3 regions of the Acetivibrio cellulolyticus CD2 genome follow, and region 1 is predicted to be linked to each of the others. Evidence: riboswitches for the same ligand, from Rfam matches in the RefSeq annotation. Region 1 holds a riboswitch; each other region holds the start of a gene.
What was found. Region 1 has a riboswitch for cyclic di-AMP ahead of ACECE_RS0206110 (peptidoglycan-binding domain-containing protein). Riboswitches for the same ligand answer to the same signal wherever they lie in the genome.

Region 1 (6,797 bases):
GCAGATTTGGAGGGATTATTATGAACAGGAAATTGGTCTTACTGATTGTTTTGTCGATCATATTTACTGTAGGGTTAGGATTTTCGGGGTTTGACTCAAGGAGTATCAACGCAGCGCCTACATTTGAAAAGGTTAATTTTATATCAGCGGTTGTAACTGCTAACCTTTTGAATGTAAGGCAGGGGCCTTCAACAAATTTCCCTGTTGTATGTGTACTTAAGAAGGGCCAATGGGTAAATGTTATTGGAAAGTTGGGAGATTGGTATGCAGTTTATGAACCAGAATCAAGGTGCGTAGGGGCAGTATCCGGAGAGTTTATCAAAGAGGCATCAACTACTAACAAGACAACTACTAATAAGACAACAACTTCCGGTAAAGGTTCAACAGGAAAAACAAAGACAGTTCCAAAGGTTGTTGCTACACCAAAGCCAACAGCATCAATAATTTCGACACCGATTACAGGGGTAACCCAGGATGATCAGACATTATTGAATCTTGTTAATAAAGCTAGAGCAGATGCAGGAGTGGGCTCACTTCAATTTGATGCTGAACTTATGAAAGTAGCCAGATTGAAAGCAAAAGACATGGTTGATAACAATTATTTTTCACATCAATCACCAACTTACGGCTCACCTTTTGATATGATGAGACAGTTTGGTATTAGCTTTAAGACAGCAGGAGAAAACATAGCAGGGAACAGAACTGTTGAAGGTGCGTTTCAAGCATGGATGAATTCTGAAGGTCATAAAAAGAATATTTTGAATTCAGGATTTAACTATACAGGAATAGGTATTGTGGATAGTTCTAAATATGGTAAAATGCTGGTACAACAGTTTATAGGTAAATAGCTTATGGTTACTATATAAAAGGCATAATGAAAAGTCCCCGAATGAATTTAAACAATCGGGGACTTTAATAGTTGAAATATTACTTCGGATTTTAGATATTTCTTATCGGGAGAATGTTGCTAAAATCCGGCATAACTTTAAATTCTTTTCCGTTGAGATAGTTTAGAATACCTCCGCCTTTACTGAATTCAAATTTCAACTTGTAAGCCCACAGAGCTTGGTATTTTGCTTTAAGTGTTCGGTTTAAAGTGTTGTCGCCATATTTGCCGTCACCCACTATTGGGTGACCTATATATGACATGTGAGCCCTTATCTGATGGGTTCGTCCTGTAACCAGTTCAACTTCCAATAAACTTGCACTGTCATCAGCTGTTATATTGTCAATGATTGAAAGTGTTTTATACTTGGTAATTATCTCAAGAGAGTTCCTCGTTTTATAATCGTTAATGTAAACCCGGCTTTTTCTTTCGTCTTTCTCAAGGTAAGCTTTAAGGATACCTTGGGGCTTTTCCATCTTGCCTCTTACTAAGCATTGGTAATACTTTTTTACTTCTTTGTTTTTGATTTTTTCCAGCATTACCTTTAAGGCTTCATTATTTTTAGCAATAATTATTAGTCCGCCAGTATTACGGTCAAGCCTATGACAGAGTGCAGGTGAAAATCCGGATGTTTTGCTTGTAACTTCTTTTTCTCGTATATACGCAGTTACGAGGTCAATTAAGGTATTCTCTGCCTGATCTTTATCTGGATGTACAGGGATACCTTGTTTTTTATTGACGATTAACAGGTTTTTATCCTCATATATGACTGTAAATGCTTTGAAGTAATCTGTAGGTTCGGATATACTCTTACCTTCCAGAATTTCATCAATTATATATACTTCAACTTTATCGCCAAGATTGGCTATATAATCTTCTTTAACCCTTATACCGTTTACTTTTACATCTTTTTTTCTAAAAGCTTTATACATAAAGTTTTGAGGCATATTTGGGTACTTTTCTTTTAAAACTTTGTCAATTCGTTTATTTGAGCTGTCTTCAGCTATTATCAGTGTTTGCATATTACTCCCTACCTTAAAAGACTCCTTTTTCTATGAATTAATAATTACCTTGATCTTTTCAAGATATTTCTCTGAGATTGTCTCGGCTACGTTTGGAGTTTCCCCCTCCGAATATATTCTGCAAAGTGGAAGGTCTGCATCAGGAAGGATAAGAGCCCAACCGTTTTCAAGTATAAATTTCACACCGTCAAGGAGTTCAACCTTCTCACCATTTTTTTCAGTTATAAGATTTCTCATAACCCGTCCTTTTAGTTCCCATGGACAGAAAATTTTCTTTTTACTTACGTAGAAATCAGGTATTTCTTTAAGTGTTTCAGATAAAGTCGTATCCTTTACACAGAAGAATTCAAGAATTTTCACAAGTCCTGCAAGAGCATCGAAGTTTAGCAGGAACTGATTCATATTTTCCCTGTTTTTAAAAAGATTGTGATTAAGCATTTGTTCCATAACTGCCTGAGGTGAAGTCTTTGTACGTACAACCTTGCCATGGTATTTTTCTGCCATAATTTCAATTATTGATGGAGCGGTTATAGGTACAACAACCTTTGATCCCGGATTGGCTTTAAAGGAGATAAGTGAGGTCAGGGAAATGAACATATCATCCTTTACAGTATTGCCGTTTTTATCGATAAGGACAAGGGTTTCACCGTTACTGTCTATAAAGGCAGCAAAGCTTGCATTGTTACTTTTAATCTCATCGACAATTGTGTCAATCTCATTCAAGTTTGAGGACGAAAAGCTTGCAACCTTACATCCAAGGTCTGTGAGCATAGGCACCACTATTGATATAACGAAGTCTGAAGGTGAAACGATACATATCTTGGGAGCCTTACTTCTTATTGCATCAGTATCTATTTCATTGAGTATGGAACGTACATAGTAATTTTTAAAATCGGTTATATTGTTGAGCCGGCTGATTTCTTCGCCGGAACAACGTTTAAAATCTTCACGGAAGAAGGAATTTTCGATTTTTCGTTCCATAACTCTGCTGATGCTGGCACCTTTTGCATCCATAAAGTCTACTCTCAATTTGTTTGGATTATCGTCGCTTAGCTTTATGTGTATTCCACCTTCAACAGAAAGAAAACTGATTGCATGTCGTGAGATCGGGGTCAAAAGACTGCTCATGTTAAAGACTTCGACACCAACAGACAACATTCCGGAAATAAAAGCATGTTTGAACATTCTTGCAGAGTTCGATGTAGTTGAGCTTACAATAACTTTGGAGCCTTTTTTGAATATAGAACCATAAGCTGCTCCCAAACGGGTCGCAAACTCAGGAGAAATATCCACATTAATTATCCCTGAAAGGCCATTTTCACCAAAAATTGTTTTGGAATGCCTGGAGCCCCATATGATATTTCTATCAACAATAGCTAACGGATCTACTGTCTTTTGAGGCCAAATCTTGATATTAGGCTTTAAAATAGCCCGTTCATTTATGGTGCAATTGTCTCCGACTACTGCATTTTCAAAAATACGTACATAATGTTTTAGATTGATTTTATTACAAAGAATAGCACCCCTTATCTCAGAGCCATATTCGATATAGTTTCCATTCCATAGAACACTTCTCTTAATAGTTGCTTCATCTTCAATTACATTATTGCTTCCAAGAATACTAAAACTATCAATTACTGCACCACTACCAATCCGGCAATTGTCACCAATTACACAGGGCGGATTTAAAACCGCATGAGGATCAATAATTGCGCCATTACCAACCCATATACCTTCTTTGATCTCAGTTAAAGCCATATTCAATTTAACTTTACCCTCGAGGGCATCATAATGAGCTTGGAGGTAAGCCTGAAGGTCTCCTATGTCACACCAGTAATCAGACATTATGCAGCCAAACATGGGCTCTCTTTTATCTAGCAATAATGGAAACAGGTCCTGACTGAAATCTGTCTTCTCGCCCTTTTCCATATAATTCAGAACTTCCGGCTCTAATATGTATGTACCAGTATTGACCGTATCGCTAAAAACTTCACTCCAACTTGGTTTTTCAAGAAAGCCGGTTATGGCGCCCTTTTTATCGGTAATGACAACACCGTACTCTAAAGGTACGTCTACACGGGTTAAAACCAGAGTAGCTTTAGATTTCTTGGATTTGTGGAATTCAATGGCCTGGGCAATATTCATATCTGTGAGTGAATCGCCGCTTATTACAATAAAAGTTTCATCAAGAAACTCTTCTGCATTTTTAACACTACCTGCAGTTCCAAGTGGAGTATCTTCAGTAAAGTAATGGATGTTAACTCCAAAGTGAGAGCCATTGCCAAAATAGTCCTTGATCTTTTGGGGTAAATACATTAAAGTGACGCCTATTTCAGTTATACCATGTGACTTAAGTAAATTAACTATGTGCTCCATTATTGGTACATTCATCACGGGAACCATTGGTTTTGGCATGTCACATGTAAGAGGACGTAATCTTGATCCTTCACCACCAGCCATTATAATTGCTTTCATTTAAGGACCATCCTTTCACAATTCTTATCATAGTGTAAATCATAGAGTCAAGCAAAGCCGTAGGACTCATTAATATTATTTGTTCTTAAATAAAACTTCAACATAAAGTGTTGATTTTAGCACTTGTTATTTTCCTATTTGTCATAATAATTATTTTGCGTGTTTTAATAATAAATCAAACATGAACTTTTTTGCAATATACCCACTTTCCTAAACATAATTATACTTATATTTATATTCAATATAGTTTAAAAAAATCCTTTATAAATGAGGAAAAAATAAAAAGTAAGATGCTTATGGTAAATCAGATACTCAATTTTTAGTTTTTTTAAATGTGGCAATTTTCCACAAAGTGTTTACATATTAAAAATATTTGTATAAAATATAGGGGTAAGAGAAAGGCGCACACTTGAATTAAAGGAATGTACAAAAGTTAATAATTGAAGGTATTATTTTTGCATTTATTATTTAGGCATAAAATGATACAATTATTTTGCTGAATTCTCTAAATTAAAATTAGAGGAACGGGGGATATATTCTTGGGGTTAATCCCGGCTTCGCTGGGAGGGGTTCTCTTCTACCTAACCCGTCAACTAACCTCGTAAGCTTGAGGAGGGATTTAATGCTAAAGAAAAAGGCAGTATTACTGGCAGCATTTGTGTTTTGCTTTGTAAATTTGTTTTCTGTTTGTTCTATTCAGACTTTTGCAGCATCTAAAGTATTAAAGGAAGGCATGAGCGGCAGTGACGTTACATCACTTCAGAAGGATTTGAGGACACTTGGTTACCTCAAAGTAAGCCCGACAGGCTATTATGGAAGTCTAACCAAATCAGCGGTTGAGAGGCTTCAAGATAGCAATGGCTTAGATGGTGACGGTATTGCAGGAAGCAAGACCATATCTTTAATAAGTAAGCTTGTAGATGCAAAGTCAAATACTACTTCCAGATCATCAAGTAGTTCCGGAGCTTTAAAAGAAGGTATGAGTGGAAGTAGGGTTACACAGCTACAAAGTGATTTGAAAAAACTTGGTTATCTTAGTGCAAGCCCAACAGGCTATTACGGAAGTCTTACCAAGGCAGCAGTTAAAAAACTGCAGAAAAAGAACGGCCTTGATCAGGATGGAGTAGCTGGGGATGCAACTTTGACTAAAATAAACAAGTTAATAGGAAGGACTAGCACTTCTACGAAAAAAACAACTGCATCAAGAGGTAGTGTTGACAGAACTGGTGGTTATCTCGTTTCGTGGTATGGCGGAGCGGAAAACATTTTGGGAAAAGGCGATATCGCTGAAGTTTACGATATCAATACTGGGCGCACTTTTAAAATAAAAAGGACATATGGTCATAATCATGCAGACTGTGAAACACTAACTGCAGAGGACACAAAAATAATGAAAAGTATTTATGGCGGCGACTGGGGCTGGGATAGAAGACCTATTATATTAACAGTTAATGGTCGCAAATTGGCAGCTTCCATGGCAGGTATGCCGCATGCAGGAGTAGAAGGATCACCAGCTGATACATATGTAAGCAGTAGAAGTGGTGGCTATGGTGGTGGCGATAATCTGGACGCAGTTAAGGGAAACAAAATGAGTGGCGTGTTTGACATTCATTTCTTAAACAGTAGAACTCATGGGACAAATAAAGTTGACTCAAAACATCAGCAAGCACTTAAAGATGCTGCTGAATGGGCTGAAAAGAACGGCTTTTAGCTTAAAATTTCAATAATTGAAGAGAAGAACAGGATATCGCAATTAGTTGCGGTGTCCTGTTCTTTTTAGGTTGGTGAAAAATGGAGTAATAGGATATAATGTTGTAAGTTCAATAATAAAGAGGATTATTTATTTTCTATATAGGAGGAATACTATATGTCAATTGAAGTTATATCTACAAGTAATGCCCCCAAAGCTATAGGGCCATATTCCCAGGCAATAAAAACTCAAAACATGGTATTTACTTCAGGTCAAATACCTATTCATCCAGCTACAGGCGACATTGTTAGTGGTGGTATTGAGAATCAGACAAAGCAGGTATTGGAAAATCTTAAAGCTGTTTTAGTTGAAGCAGGTACAGGGTTAGAAAATGTTATTAAGACTACAGTTTACATTAAGGATATGAATGATTTTACTCTGGTCAACCAAATCTACGGAGAATACTTTAGGGCACCTTATCCTGCAAGATCATGCATAGAGGTTGCAAGACTGCCGAAAGATGTAATGATTGAAATTGAAGCTGTAGCAATTATCCCTTCGAGTATTTAAAATGGGTATAATTCAAAAATTACAAAGTCTTTACAAAGGTATAAATACCTGCATCTGTTTTTTTATGTTTATTTACTTTTAGATTGGGCAAATATATAGCAGCAGATTATTTACAGCAAGTCAGTATTCTTAAAACAATAAAAGTGGTAAAGGG
Region 2 (6,797 bases), on a different contig from region 1:
GGAAAATAATGTTTTGAGCAGTAAAGTATGCAACGAAAAGTAAAAGAATAATCCCTAAAAGAGAGTAAGTAATAGTCCTGTTACGCAAATTTTTTCCTCCTTACAAAGAACCTGCTCCAGATATTAGTTTTTCAAAGTCAGACCATCTACAGAAATTAGTCTATTCCGTACTGACCCGGATACTCAGGAGTATACATCAGTTAAGTTAAATACATTTTTTTGTCTCAGTAAGGTGGTTAGCTCGTTCATGGTGTAGCGTACCTTTTTTAAATTCTTGTCAATAATCCTCCCGTTTTCAATTGCTGTAACGGGTTCACTGTTTGAGAGCTTTCTGACCCAAGCACTTTTTATATGCAGGTAGCCGGTTATAATCGCAAGAGCACCAAGAGTTAAAAGAACAGTTGCAGCAGAAGCCGTTGTGTTATTCGGTCCCATTGCAAGACTGGCTGTTACTGAACCTAAAGTTATGATTACAGCGAAGTCGAAAAAAGTCATCTGAGAAAGACTTTTTCTACCCATAAGCCTTGCAACAAGTAAAAGAAGCAGATAGGCAACGACTGCTCTGATAATAGAATTTATAATAATTTGAAGCATAAAAATATCTCCTTGGTTTTTAGTTTGTTTAATACATTTTAACCAAAGGAGATTTAAATTATTGTAACAAATTTTGCGAGTATGTTTGACCTTTATATGATTTTGTTGAACGGTTAAAATACTAATTTTATTTTATAAATCCTAATGCGACTAATACAAAAATTGGTCCATTGAAAAACCCGTGGATAAAAATTCCAACGAGGGTGTTTTTTGTTTTATTAAATATATAAGGGATAATAATTATAACTGGGATAAGCATAATCATTAAATCAATTCCAAAAGGTATGTGAAATAATAGCCACAAAAAGGAGCATAGCAGCCATGAATATTTGCCTTGAAGCCTTGATTGGATGTACCTGCGCCACAGGATTTCCTCTCCGATTATGTTGAAAAAGAACATTGGCAGCCATATTAGCAGCAGTAATCTTTCGTATCCTTGGAATGGCTGCATTTCCATAAACCACGGTGTTGTTGTTAACGGTTTAATACCAAAAAACTTATTCAACAAAAGTGATACTGAAAATACCAGTCCTGCGCAAATGAATACTAGGAGAAGGCCAATAATTGAATATACCATTTCCTTTTTAGAAAAAGGTCGGATGTATAATGCCTGGATTATTTGTTTCATTCCATTTCTTCCTTCAACTTTTGCCATTATCAAAGCAAAAATGAAAAGTGGAATAAATAGAAAGTAGCCGGTAATAAACCAGTATAAAGCTGGATTTATTGAAAAGTTAGATTTCAAAAATGGAAATAATGTAAAAAGAAGAAGGATGAAATAGGCCGTAAATGTTGTAAAAATCACAGTTGCTCTTAATGGTGATATTCGCTTTTCAAGCATTTCTAATCTCCTTCCATTAGGTTATTGTATTAAGTAACGGGAGTTACAGGGTATAAACTACTTTGTTGAAGTTGTACCATGAATTTGATATTATTATAGCAAATTGAATTTATATTTCAAGAGAAAGGGATGGTGTTAAAAGAAAAATGCTTATTGCTTATTTAATAATTGGTTTTATTTTGTTGATTAAAGGTGCGGATTGGCTTGTGGATTCTGCATCAAAGCTTGCCAGGTCATTTGGTGTGCCGGCATTGGTTATTGGACTGTCTGTGGTTGCTTTTGGTACGAGTGCGCCGGAAGCGACTATTGGAATATTTTCTGGAATAACACATACGAATGCGATTACTCTTGGTGATGTGATAGGAAGTTCAATTGCGAACATTGCATTGATCATAGGTGTTTCTGCTTTGCTTTCTCCATTATCTGTTGACAAATCGGTCCTAAATAAAGAGATCCCGATGTCATTCGTCATACAAGTAGTATTTTTAATTTTGGCTATAATTGGTGCTTTGTTGGCAAGAGTGGACGGAATCATTCTGCTTTGCGGTTTTGCATTGTTTCTCTACTATCTGTGGCATTCTGCAAAGCGATCTACAGCAGAGTTGATTGAAGAAAATGAGTTGCAAAAGAAAGAAAACACAGATAAAGAAGAAGACAAGCACTTTGCTTTGAAATACAGGCTGAAATTGGTTATATTCTTGGCTATTGGACTTGCATGCTTGATTTTTGGTGGAAATATGGTCGTGGAAAGCAGTGTTGGTCTTGCTCATGCATTTGGCCTCAGCGAAGCACTGATCGGAATAACAATAGTTGCTTTCGGGACTTCACTTCCAGAACTTGTAACATGTGTGGTTGCGGCTGTAAAAAAAGAGTCGGATATTGCAGTAGGGAATATTATTGGCAGTAATATCTTTAATGTGTTGTTTGTTTTGGGAATCTCTTCTGTTATAAATCCAATAAAAATAACTTCCGAAGTGTATTGGGATTTTGGCGTAATGCTGCTGTCTACCTTACTTTTATCCGGGCTTGCACTATTTCGGAAAAAGATTACAAGATTTGGTGGCGCTGTTCTTTTGGGATTCTACATTCTGTTTGTCGCTTTTAAGGTCGTAACGATTTAGTATTAGAATGATAGGCAAATTCGTATTTCAGTTAGTATTTTATTGTTAAGCAAAAAAATACCTTGAATAAATATATTGACCTATATATATAAATTTGATATAATGGCGTATAAGGGAGAAAGTATATATGGAAAATGATTTGGTCAGCAAAGAAGAGTTTGTTATAAAAGTTGAGGAATTAATATCCAATGGAGATGGTCCTTTTAGTATTGCTGTAGCTGATATTGATAACTTTGAAAATATTAATAAAATATATGGTTATCCCATAGGTGATGAAGTAGTTAAAAAACTAATTTCAGTATTTAAGCAAAACCTATCGGGAACCGACTTGATGACGCGGCATGGTGATGAGCTAAATCTGCTTCTTGTTAAAAAAGGTGCTGAAAGAAGTTTTATGGAGATGGAAGAAATCCGCCGTTATCTTTCGGACAATACTTTCAATTTGAGTGATAAAAGTAAAACAGAAAACGTATATATAACTGTAAGCTGTGGAATAGCTAGTTACCCGAGAGATGCAAAAAATGCTGTTGAACTCTTTAGAGTAGCTGACAGTGCAATGTTTAGAGCAAAAAAGTTGGGCAAAAACAAAGTGTGTTTATCTGAAGCTGAAAGCATGGTGTTAAAATCCAGTTATTTTACAAAGACCCAAGTTGACAGACTTTCTGAGTTGTCAAAAGAAACAGAAAAGACAGAAGCATTTTTATTAAGAGAGGCTTTGGATGATTTGTTTAAGAAGTATAGCAAATAGAGTTTATTATATTTAAATATTTTATGTTCCGGTTGGATGGCAAAATTGCTATTTTCAAGAGAGTCAGGCTTCTAGGGTGGGGAGCTTATATTTTATATAAGTTCAACACCCTTTTTATATTTTTTAGGCAAGTGAAAAAATAAATATTTATAGTCTGCGCTGAATCCAGTAAAGGAGCGGGAGAACCAATTTTGGGGTGAATCCAGGTTGTACCTGGTAGGGTTAACTTTTTCGATCCGAATCCGTCAGCTAATCTCGTAAGCGTTGAAAGAGAAGGTGATTGATATGCTTTATTAATTGTACCCTTTTACTTTTAACGCTACGGTGAAATATCTGTAGCGTTTTTTGATTTTGTCTCTTTCAAACGAAGTAAGAGGCTAAATCTAGAGGGGCGTAATGCCCTGAGATTTTATTAAGCATTGGAGCAAATGTTCTAAAAAAGATTGGGGTTCAATGTCTCAATGATTCTTATTAACCGTAAAAACAACGATATGGAGGGATACAAGATGATTAGAGTTTGTATATCAGGACTTGGAAAGACAGGAAAGGAAATTGCGAAGGTTTTATTGGAACAAGAAGGTGTAAAACTCGTATCGGCTATATGCAGTCCGTTTAGCGATAAAAGAGGTAAAGACCTAGGAGAAATAATTGGGAATGGGAATACAGGCATTATTATAGAAGGATCGGATAATCTTGAACAGATTATTTTCAGAACCAGGCCGGACGTAGTTGTTGACTTCTCAAATCCTGAAGCAGCTTCAAGAAATGCCAGGATATTCTCAAAGATGAAAGTGAACATTGTCATAGGTACAACTGGGTTTTCAAAAATCGGACTGAAAAGGCTTGTTATACTTGCCAATAAATATAGGAATGGCATTGTGTATGCACCGAACATTACTCTTGGAGTAAATGTACTTATGCTTATTACAAATTTGGCTGCTAATATATTGAACAATTATGACTTTCAAATTACTGAAATTCACCACAAGAATAAAAAGGATGCTCCTTCCGGTACAGCTAAGAAGATAGCCGTAGAAATAGAAAAAGGACTTACATCTTCCGGCAATACAAATGCAAATGTACAAGTACCAATAACGGCAGTCAGAGCCGGTGGAGTTGTTGGTAAGCATGAGGTGATGATTATTGGTGAAGATGATAAGATAGAAATTTCACATGAATCCTTTTCAAGGAGAGCTTTTGCCCTTGGAGCAGTTCGGGCGGTAAAATTTATTAAAGGAAAGGTCGGCTACTATGAAATGAACGATGTACTAGATCTTAAAAAGGTAATGAATGATTATCTTCTGGCAGATAAAAATAAATCATTGAAGAGGAATTATTCGGAAATACTGAAACAAAACGAAATACAAGCTCTTTAGGAATGATAAATATTACATTTATTCCATTAATATCTTGGATTTATAGAGACTCCGTGCAGCTATTCTCACGCTTATTTATTAGCATTAGACTTAGATTTATACACCAAACAAACTATTTGCAGGATTTACTGCAAATAGTTTGTTTGGTGTCAGCCAATAAAAAAAGCTTTGTAGGCATGACGATAAAGAACTTTCAATGAATAATATTAAAAAAGCTATAGACTATATAATACTTGTAAAGTATTTTTTTATAATGTATAATTGACTAAGCGCTTAGTCAATTATACATTATTTGCTTTTTGGAAAGAAATGGAAGAGGCAAATATTATGGGGCTTAGTGCCATTATTTTTTTAAAGAGGTTGAACATGTCAAGAAGTAAAGAAAAAAATGAAAACATATCAAAAGAACGCAAAAAAGACATTTTGCGTGTAGCAATAAAGAAGTTTTCCGAAAAAGGCTATCAGGGCACAAGTGTTTCAGAGATCGCAAAAGAACTTGATGTAAGTCAAGGCATAATTTTCTGGTATTTTGCCACCAAAGAGAAATTATTTAGGGCTGCCTTCATAGAAGAATTCAAAGCTATAAAACTTACTGCAGCAAATGTACTTCAAGATGGATTATTATCTCCATTAGACAAATTAAGAAAATATCTCTCAGAGATGCTAAAGGTGTATTCAGCAAGAAAAGAAGGGTGCATGCTTATTTTGCAGTTGCTTTCAAATAACGAAATGCACGAGATACTGGCTATTGATATTGCAAATGTTTACAATGAACTTTATAAAGAACTTGAGTTACTGTTTAGAGATGCAGGAGCAACTAATCCGGACCTAAAAGCAAAAAATTTTGTTGCCTTACTTGACGGCTTTATGATTCAGATAGTTCTGGGGCTGGATATTGGCGATATGGAAATCCTTGTTAAGGACATACTGCATCGGTATGAACTTATATAATTGGAGGTTTTCTAATGAACAAAAAAAATAAGCATAACACCTATAACTCATTATTTCATTGGCAGAGCTTTAGACTTAAGCTTGTATTTGAAGGGATTGCAGTGGGAATTATTACGGGCCTTTTGGTTGTGTTATACAGATATTCGCTTGAAAAAGCTGTGATAGTTCTAAATGAGATTTATAAAATTTTATTGAGACAACCGCAATTGATTCCTGTTTGGATGGTGGTATTGGCATTAATTGGTTATGGCTTGGGAATGCTGGTCAAGCATGAACCAATGATCAGCGGCAGCGGAATTCCTCAAGTTGAAGGTGTTCTTCAAGGAAAACTAAAAATGACTTGGTGGAGAGTAATTATTGGTAAATTTGTAGGCGGCATTTTGGCTATAGGTTCAGGACTTTCACTTGGAAGGGAAGGTCCGTCTGTTCAGTTAGGGTCTGCTGTTGGTCAAGGATTTAGTAAGGTATTTAAAAGAATTAAAATAGAAGAAAAATATCTTATTACAAGTGGAGCTAGTGCCGGGCTTGCAGCCGCGTTTAATGCACCGTTGGCAGGAGTTATGTTTGCACTTGAAGAGGTCCACAGAAATTTTTCTCCATTGGTATTGCTTTCTGCTTTGTCAGCTGCATTATCAGCTGATTATGTGTCCAGTGGATTTTTCGGATTGAAGCCGGTTTTCAATTTTAAAAATTTATCAATTTTGCCTCTTAAATATTATTTTTATGTTATTATACTTGGCGTTATTTTAGGGTTATTAGGTGTTGTATTTAACAAAACATTATTGAAAGCGCAGAATTTGTATTCGAAGCTTAAATTTGTACCTAAAGAGTTTAGGATCATAATTCCTTTATTTGTTTCAGTAATTTTGGGATTGTTTTTACCACAGGTTTTAGGTGGAGGACATGAACTTATACTTTCTCTTGTTACTGCTAGCGATGCTTCATTAAAATTTCTCTTTCTTGTATTGCTTGTAAAATTTTTCTTTACTATGATAAGTTATGGTTCCGGTGCTCCTGGAGGTATTTTTCTGCCTTTACTTGCTATAGGCGCATTAATTGGAAGTGTATATAGCTTTATTTTAGTGCATCTATTTAATTTTGATAATATATTCACTATAAACTTTATAATTTTGGCAATGGCAGGTTACTTTACCGCAATTGTTAGA
Region 3 (6,797 bases), on a different contig from region 1:
CAATGTAATCCGTTGTACATAAAATACCATATTTATTAACATAATTGCGACTTTTACAAATTTCGTTATCCGTCAAATTATAATATTTATAAAAACCCGAATCTCTTTTTTTGCCATCATTCCAGGTTGTGTCCAAATGATACCATCTGCTATTTATTTTAACAACATTCCATGCATGATCTTCGTTTGTCACGATGATATTTTCTATACCTGCAGCTTCTAACATTTTGTATGTTAACATTGCATAGCCTTCACAGTTGGTTTTTCCAAAGACCAGTGCACTATAGGCATTACTGTACATTTCGTCTTCAGTGTATTCAATATTAGACAAAATATAATCATGTATCAGTTTTTCTTTTTCATGATCACTCATATCACTGACGGTAAGTTTTGAGACAATAAACTCAACAGCACGATCAAGATTATCTTCCTGCTCTTTAGTAATTTTATAGTCAATGTTAAATTCTATTATTGTAAAACCGTTTGAGTATCCAATTTGACAGTTATACTCTCTAAGACTCTCCAATAAATATGTATCATTACTTAATACGGTACTTAATGTCGAATTTATATCGTTATTATCAATTGTACCTTTATAAAGTATATTAATATTTTGAAGTCTATTACTAAGTCCATTTAATATTTTTGATTTCAATTCATCAGCTGAACGAGCCACGTCGGTGAGTTGATATGTATTATCATACGAAAATATAAATGTTATTTCCATATCCCCGGCATAACCACTATTTTCGATAGAATAATCTTTAATCAGAAAAGGCTTATTACTTTCAAGAATTGCATCAGAAAGTGCTTTGCTGATTTTACTCTGAATATCTGTAACGTCTCCATTATAAGTTAGACTATAAGTTGTTCCTTTTACATCAAAATTACGGATCAATGACATTTTCAACTGTTCCATATTGCTTACTTTTGTTGTTACCAAACAGGAATCACTTGGCTCTGATATATTTTCTGCTGTATCTATTGCGATTACTTTAAATTCGTATGTTTCGTTAGGAGTCAACCCAGTAATTGTACATTCCGTCTTCCCATGTGACATGGTTTCAAACTCTCCATTTTTGGTAACCAAGTAATCAAGGATATCTATATCGGTTGACGGTTCCCAACAAATTGATACCGTAGTATCTGTTACCAGCAAGCAGTTTAGGCCATTCGGCTTCAATGGCTGTTGAGTGTCACTTTGGGTTGGAAATGGCGATTGAATTATGCTTGGTGTTGGTGATGGCGATTGAATTACGCTTAGTGTTGGTGATGGTGATTGGATTACGCTTGGTGTTGGTGATATGTACGGTTCCTCAGGCAGTTTTCTTATTCCCAGTAAGAATTGTCTCATATAAGCAAAATCAATACTGTTAAATACCCCATCGCAGCTAACGTCTGAAGCCCAGGCACTATTTTTGACTGGAAAACTTGTTATTATTCCTAATAAAAACATTCTCATACGTGCAAAATCTATACTGTTTCTTTCTCCATCTCCATTTACATCACCCTTGAGTTTGGATTCAACATTTTCTTCCGCTAAAGTATTTGCAGCATCAACTTTTACAATACCAAAAGAAGTAAACAAAGCTGAAGTTAGAATTTGGACAAAAAACACCACAGAAATGACAAGTGGAATCATTCTTTTGCTTTTAAACATTTAGTTTTCTCCCCCCGAAATAAATTATTATTATTTGCAAACCTTGCAAACCACATTATTTATGTAATTTATGGTAAGAATTTTATCAAACTTAGTTTTATCTGTAAATGAAAATTATATTAAAAAGTTTTTATAACACTAACCAAATACACTCCAGCATGGCATTATATTATGCAAATTCTCAATAAAAGTATTTTAGCGAAAGCAAGTGTATTCTTTAGGTTATCCCCTACCAAACCTCGTATTAATTATATTTTAATAGAATATTTGGTGTTATATCACATATTATACAGAAGGAAAATAACTTGGTTCTTACTTGGTATATTAATATTTCAAGAATGAACTAATTGTTTTTTGCATATTCAGAATACTTTAATAAAAACATGGCCGTTAATAAGGTAAGGGCAAAAATATACTAGTAAAGGAGGGCAAACTTGCCAAAACAAAAAAGAAAAGAACTATAAACATAAAAAAGAAAGGAAGAGAAACAATGAAAATATCGAGGATATTTTTACTTTTAACAATTGTGATAGGACTTTTAAGCAGTACAGCAGCATATGCAAAAAGTGTAAGCTATACAGACATAACCGAAGCAAAATGGGATGACATACGTCCCTACTCTGAAGGAATGTCAGCAGTAATGCAAAAAGTTATAAAAAAAGATGCATATGGAAATGATGCTGAAGGAGAAGCATGGGGTTTCATAGACGAACAAGGAAATGTAATAGTAGAACCTAAATATGGCAGAGTAGGAGACTTTCATGAAGGAGTAGCATGGGCAATAATAGAAACAGGGATAGGATTTTCAGGAGAAGTAGATGTACAAGTAATAAACAAAAAAGGAGAAGTAATACTAGACGGAGATAAACTAGCTGAAGACAGATACTATAATGCTTCAGACTGTAGTGAAGGAATCATTGGACTTGAGACAGATGCACAATGTTACGTAGACTACTATGACTTGACAGGAAAATATATTGCAGGAAGCAGAGATGCCTCAGAAAATGATCAAAGCTATATAACAACAGGATTTGAATTTAAAGAAGGAATAGCTTGTGTAAATATAAAAGTAGAAACTGGATTGAACGTAGGATATATTGATAAAACAGGCAAAATCGTATATACAAGTGATCAACTAGAAGAATTACTCTCATACAACAAAGGAATAGCACTAGCAAAAGATAAAACAACACAAAAATGGGGAATAGTAGACAAAACAGGCAAATGGATAATAAAACCACTCTACACTGATATAGCAATAAAAGATAATAGTAGTTGCCAAATATTTAGTGACGAAGGAATTGCAATAGTAGAGCAAAACGGAAAATGGGGAGCAATCGACAAGACAGGAAAATGGGTCATAAAACCGGAAAACTACTGCGTAAACTACTTCCAAGATGGATATGCAACATACTGGAATGAAAAAGGCGATAAATGCGGAATATATAACGCGGAAGGAAAAGTAATCGTAACTCCAAAATATGACGGAATATCGGGATCAATGTATGATGGATTAATAATGGTCATGGTAGACAAAAAAATTGGATACATAAACATAAAAGGACAAGAAATAATAAAACCCCAATTTGATGATGCGTGTAAATTTATAAACAATAGGGCTCTAGTAAAAAAAGAAAACCAATACTACTTTATTGATGACAAAGGGAACAAAATATCCGACTTTGACAAAAGCATAGATGATACTTGGTTTACCCAGGAAAATGGCATTCTGGCATACGTTAAAGATGGAAAAAAAGGACTAATACAGCTGACAGAAAACAAAATAAAAATAACAATCAACGGAACAGATCTAAAACTAGACCAACCCCCTATCATACAAAACGGAAGAACCCTTGTGCCAATGAGAGCAATATTTGAAGCAATGGGAGCTACAGTAGAATGGGAAGATACAACCAAAACGATTACAGCAACCAAAGATAAAACAACAATAGTAATGCAAATAGGAAACAAAATAATTACAACAGGAGAAAAACAAATAGAGTTAGATGTAGAGCCTCAAATATTAAATGGTAGAACCTTAGTTCCAGTAAGAGCCGTAGCAGAAAGTTTAAATGCAAAAGTCAACTGGGATTCAGAAAGTCAAACGGTAATAATTGAAAAGTAGTAATTTACGTTTGTCTTAACTCAAGGTCTCAGAATTAGGACGACGCAAGTTTATAGTGAAAGTATATTAGTTTAAAGTAAGGCAGACGGATGTTTGTCTTACTTTTTTATGCTATTTGTTAAGCATTATAATTTTTACGATATTTTTGATTTTTAAAATTTCAAGTACTGCCAGGATTCCATCTTTTTGATTTGCGGAAAGGTTTATATCCATTAAAACTACATCAACTGAATTTTTTACAGCCAGTCAAAATCTTCAACTATATTGTATTGTTCAGTAAAAAGTTATAGTATAATTATTGATCTGGCAGAATATTAATTTTACTTGATTACTTAAAAACGGGAGCAATAGGATGAAAAAAGTATTAATAATTAGCAGTGTTGTTTTAATTTTGGGTATTGCAGCTATTATGCCTATCAACTACTTTCTTTACGGAGATTATTTATATTTTATGAGACCAAAGATAGATGTAGAAAATCTTGTAGTAAACAGCGACATGGATAAAGACGGTATTTCTGATCTTGATGACATTTTAGAGGGTGCCAGAAAGGAAATTCGAAACCACCCTAAATACAAGAGCGAATATTATTCAGGCGGCTATCCTCCCCAAACTGAAGGGGTTTGTACCGATGTTGTATGGAGAGCCCTTAAAAATGCAGGCTACGACCTTAAATCCAATATTGATAAAGATATCAAACAAAATCTACAGGATTATTCCGGCTCAGTTGCAAACCCCGATCCAAATATTGATTTCAGGCGTGTTAAGAACCAGTATGTTTTTTTCAAGAAATATGCCATGAATTTAACAACAGAAGTCATACCTTATGACAAAAGCAACCTGGTACAATGGCAAAGGGGAGACATCGTTGTTTTACCGCAGCATGTTGCCATCATATCTGATAAAAGAGGCAAAAATGGTGTACCCTATATAATTCACAATGCCAGTACATACCCGAAAGAGGAAAACCATTTGCTCAATTGGTACAATTCACAAAATATAATAGGGCACTTCAGGTTTTGTGATTCAGAAGCGAGGCACTGAATATTTCCTTAGTTTCCATAATCTTTGTATGGAGTTACCCCGTGGTCTCTGTTAAAATAGCACGGTAAAGCCGAATCTCCATAAGGAGTACGGGGGATGCAATATCCGGGGTGAATCTCATCTATTGAGTAGGGTACCTTAACCCGAACCCGTCAACTAACCTCGAAGGCTAAAAGGGGGAATTTAATATGTATTTTACTAAAAAGGCAGCAGTATTTATTGCTACTACAGCCTTAACTTTAGCGTTGGCTATACCAGTCAATGCAAGCAGTTACACTGTTGTAAACAATGACTCAATTTATTCCATCAGCCAGACCTTCAACACAAGTACAACAAAAATTAAGACAGATAATAATTTGTCGAGCAATACAATCTATCCCGGCCAGGTACTCAAAGTTCCGGGCGTAGATTATACAGTAAAAAGCGGTGACTCACTCTACCTTATTGCTAAAAGAGCTGGAATTTCGCTTTTATCCTTGAGAAAAGCAAACAATAAGTGGGACAATTCACTTTATATTGGTCAGAAGTTAGTTTTACCTATTGCAAATGGAGTAAATACCAGTAAATCGGCAATATCCTATTCCGCTTATGAACTCGATTTGCTTGCAAGGCTCATCAATGCTGAAGCAGCCAGTGAGCCCTATCAAGCAAAGGTTGGGGTTGGTGCAGTAGTGGTAAACAGGGTAAAGAGTTCCCAGTTTCCAAACACCATTAGTGGTGTCATTTATCAGAAGGATAGCCGCTATTATCAGTTTACACCCGTTGAAAACGGTTGGATAAACAAACCTGCAACATCTTCTGCAAAACAAGCCGCATTGGAAGCGCTTAACGGGGTTGACCCAACGAACGGCGCATTGTATTATTTTGATGATAGTGCAACAAATAAATGGCTGTGGTCAAAACCAATTGCATTAAGAGTTGGAAAAATGGTATACGTTTATTAAAATATAATATAAAAAATGCGGCAGGATTGTGGCTCTCCTGCCGCATTTTTTACATATTAAGCATTTGCTGTTAAAATTAATCATTTTGATTATCATTATTTTATATTTAATTACGATAATTTTAATATCTGCTTTGATTAATAAGCCAAAGCATGGTATAATTTGTATAATACAACTATATACTTCTTCAAAAACATCTTGCATTAGTCAATACTGACTTTCATCAAAGTATAACCTAACGCTGCAGAACCTCGCAGACTAAATGTAATTACTCAATATAGACCATTAATATTACATAGAGATATAGTTTTATATTGCCAGCATCGCTATTATTAGGGGGAAAGTGTTAAATGGGCAGGAGCACTATTAAAATTAAATTATGTGTTTTAATTCTCTTATGCATTACTATTCTTTTTGCTGCATGTGATCAAAATTTGCAGAGTAATGGAACGCTGAAACAAAATGACAGTAGTTCTCCATTACCGGAATATGAAATTGTCTGGTATCATATGAATACTCCTCAGAAGGATTCCGGACTTGTCTTAGAAGAGGTTAACAAATACCTTAAGAAAAAAATAAATGCCAGACTAAAGTTGGAATTGATTGATTTTAACAATTACGATAAGGAAATTAAGTCAGTAATTTCATCCGGTCAAAAGTTTGATTTATGCTTTACATCTGCTTGGATAAACAGCTATGTCCAAAACTCCTTAAAAGGATCTTTCGTTGAGCTTGATACCTTGCTAGAGAAATACGGAAAGGGTATTTTGGAGCGTTCTCCCAAAGTATTGTTGGATGGTGCAAAAGTAAACGGTAAAATATACGCCGTTCCGTCGATAAAGGAACTTGGGCACCAATTCTGTATTACACTTAATAAAAAATATGTGCAAAAGTATGGATTTGACATATCATCCGTCTCAGAGCTTGAAGATTTGGAACCTATGTTTCAGGTTATAAAGGAAAATGAACCCGATGTTGTCCCTTACCTGATATGTGCATATTCTTGTTCCGCTTTTTCCATGCCTA

Region 2: it holds a riboswitch for cyclic di-AMP, as region 1 does, so the genes downstream of both, dapB (4-hydroxy-tetrahydrodipicolinate reductase) here and ACECE_RS0206110 (peptidoglycan-binding domain-containing protein) in region 1, are expected to answer to the same signal.
Region 3: it holds a riboswitch for cyclic di-AMP, as region 1 does, so the genes downstream of both, ACECE_RS0220325 (cell wall hydrolase) here and ACECE_RS0206110 (peptidoglycan-binding domain-containing protein) in region 1, are expected to answer to the same signal.

The regions. Positions count from the first base shown of each region.
Region 1 covers NZ_JH556653.1:881,812-888,608, reverse strand. The annotation lists gene ACECE_RS0206125 (CAP domain-containing protein) at 21-848, shown strand; gene ACECE_RS0206120 (RluA family pseudouridine synthase) at 940-1,908, opposite strand; gene ACECE_RS0206115 (mannose-1-phosphate guanyltransferase) at 1,939-4,383, opposite strand; cyclic di-AMP (ydaO/yuaA leader) riboswitch at 4,868-5,005, shown strand; gene ACECE_RS0206110 (peptidoglycan-binding domain-containing protein) at 5,006-6,094, shown strand; gene ACECE_RS0206105 (RidA family protein) at 6,251-6,643, shown strand.
Region 2 covers NZ_JH556658.1:545,529-552,325, forward strand. The annotation lists gene ACECE_RS0218305 (DUF4363 family protein) at 1-88, opposite strand, end outside; gene ACECE_RS28050 (DUF421 domain-containing protein) at 184-594, opposite strand; gene ACECE_RS0218315 (CPBP family intramembrane glutamic endopeptidase) at 722-1,249, opposite strand; gene ACECE_RS0218320 (calcium/sodium antiporter) at 1,582-2,556, shown strand; gene ACECE_RS0218325 (diguanylate cyclase) at 2,684-3,304, shown strand; sodium ion sensor (DUF1646 type) at 3,335-3,390, shown strand; cyclic di-AMP (ydaO/yuaA leader) riboswitch at 3,452-3,584, shown strand; gene dapB (4-hydroxy-tetrahydrodipicolinate reductase) at 3,811-4,680, shown strand; gene ACECE_RS0218335 (TetR/AcrR family transcriptional regulator) at 5,047-5,631, shown strand; gene ACECE_RS0218340 (ClC family H(+)/Cl(-) exchange transporter) at 5,646-6,797, shown strand, end outside.
Region 3 covers NZ_JH556659.1:42,839-49,635, reverse strand. The annotation lists gene ACECE_RS28395 (peptidoglycan-binding protein) at 1-1,660, opposite strand, end outside; gene ACECE_RS0220340 (WG repeat-containing protein) at 2,151-3,785, shown strand; gene ACECE_RS0220330 (DUF1287 domain-containing protein) at 4,138-4,827, shown strand; cyclic di-AMP (ydaO/yuaA leader) riboswitch at 4,886-5,012, shown strand; gene ACECE_RS0220325 (cell wall hydrolase) at 5,016-5,771, shown strand; gene ACECE_RS0220320 (ABC transporter substrate-binding protein) at 6,122-6,797, shown strand, end outside.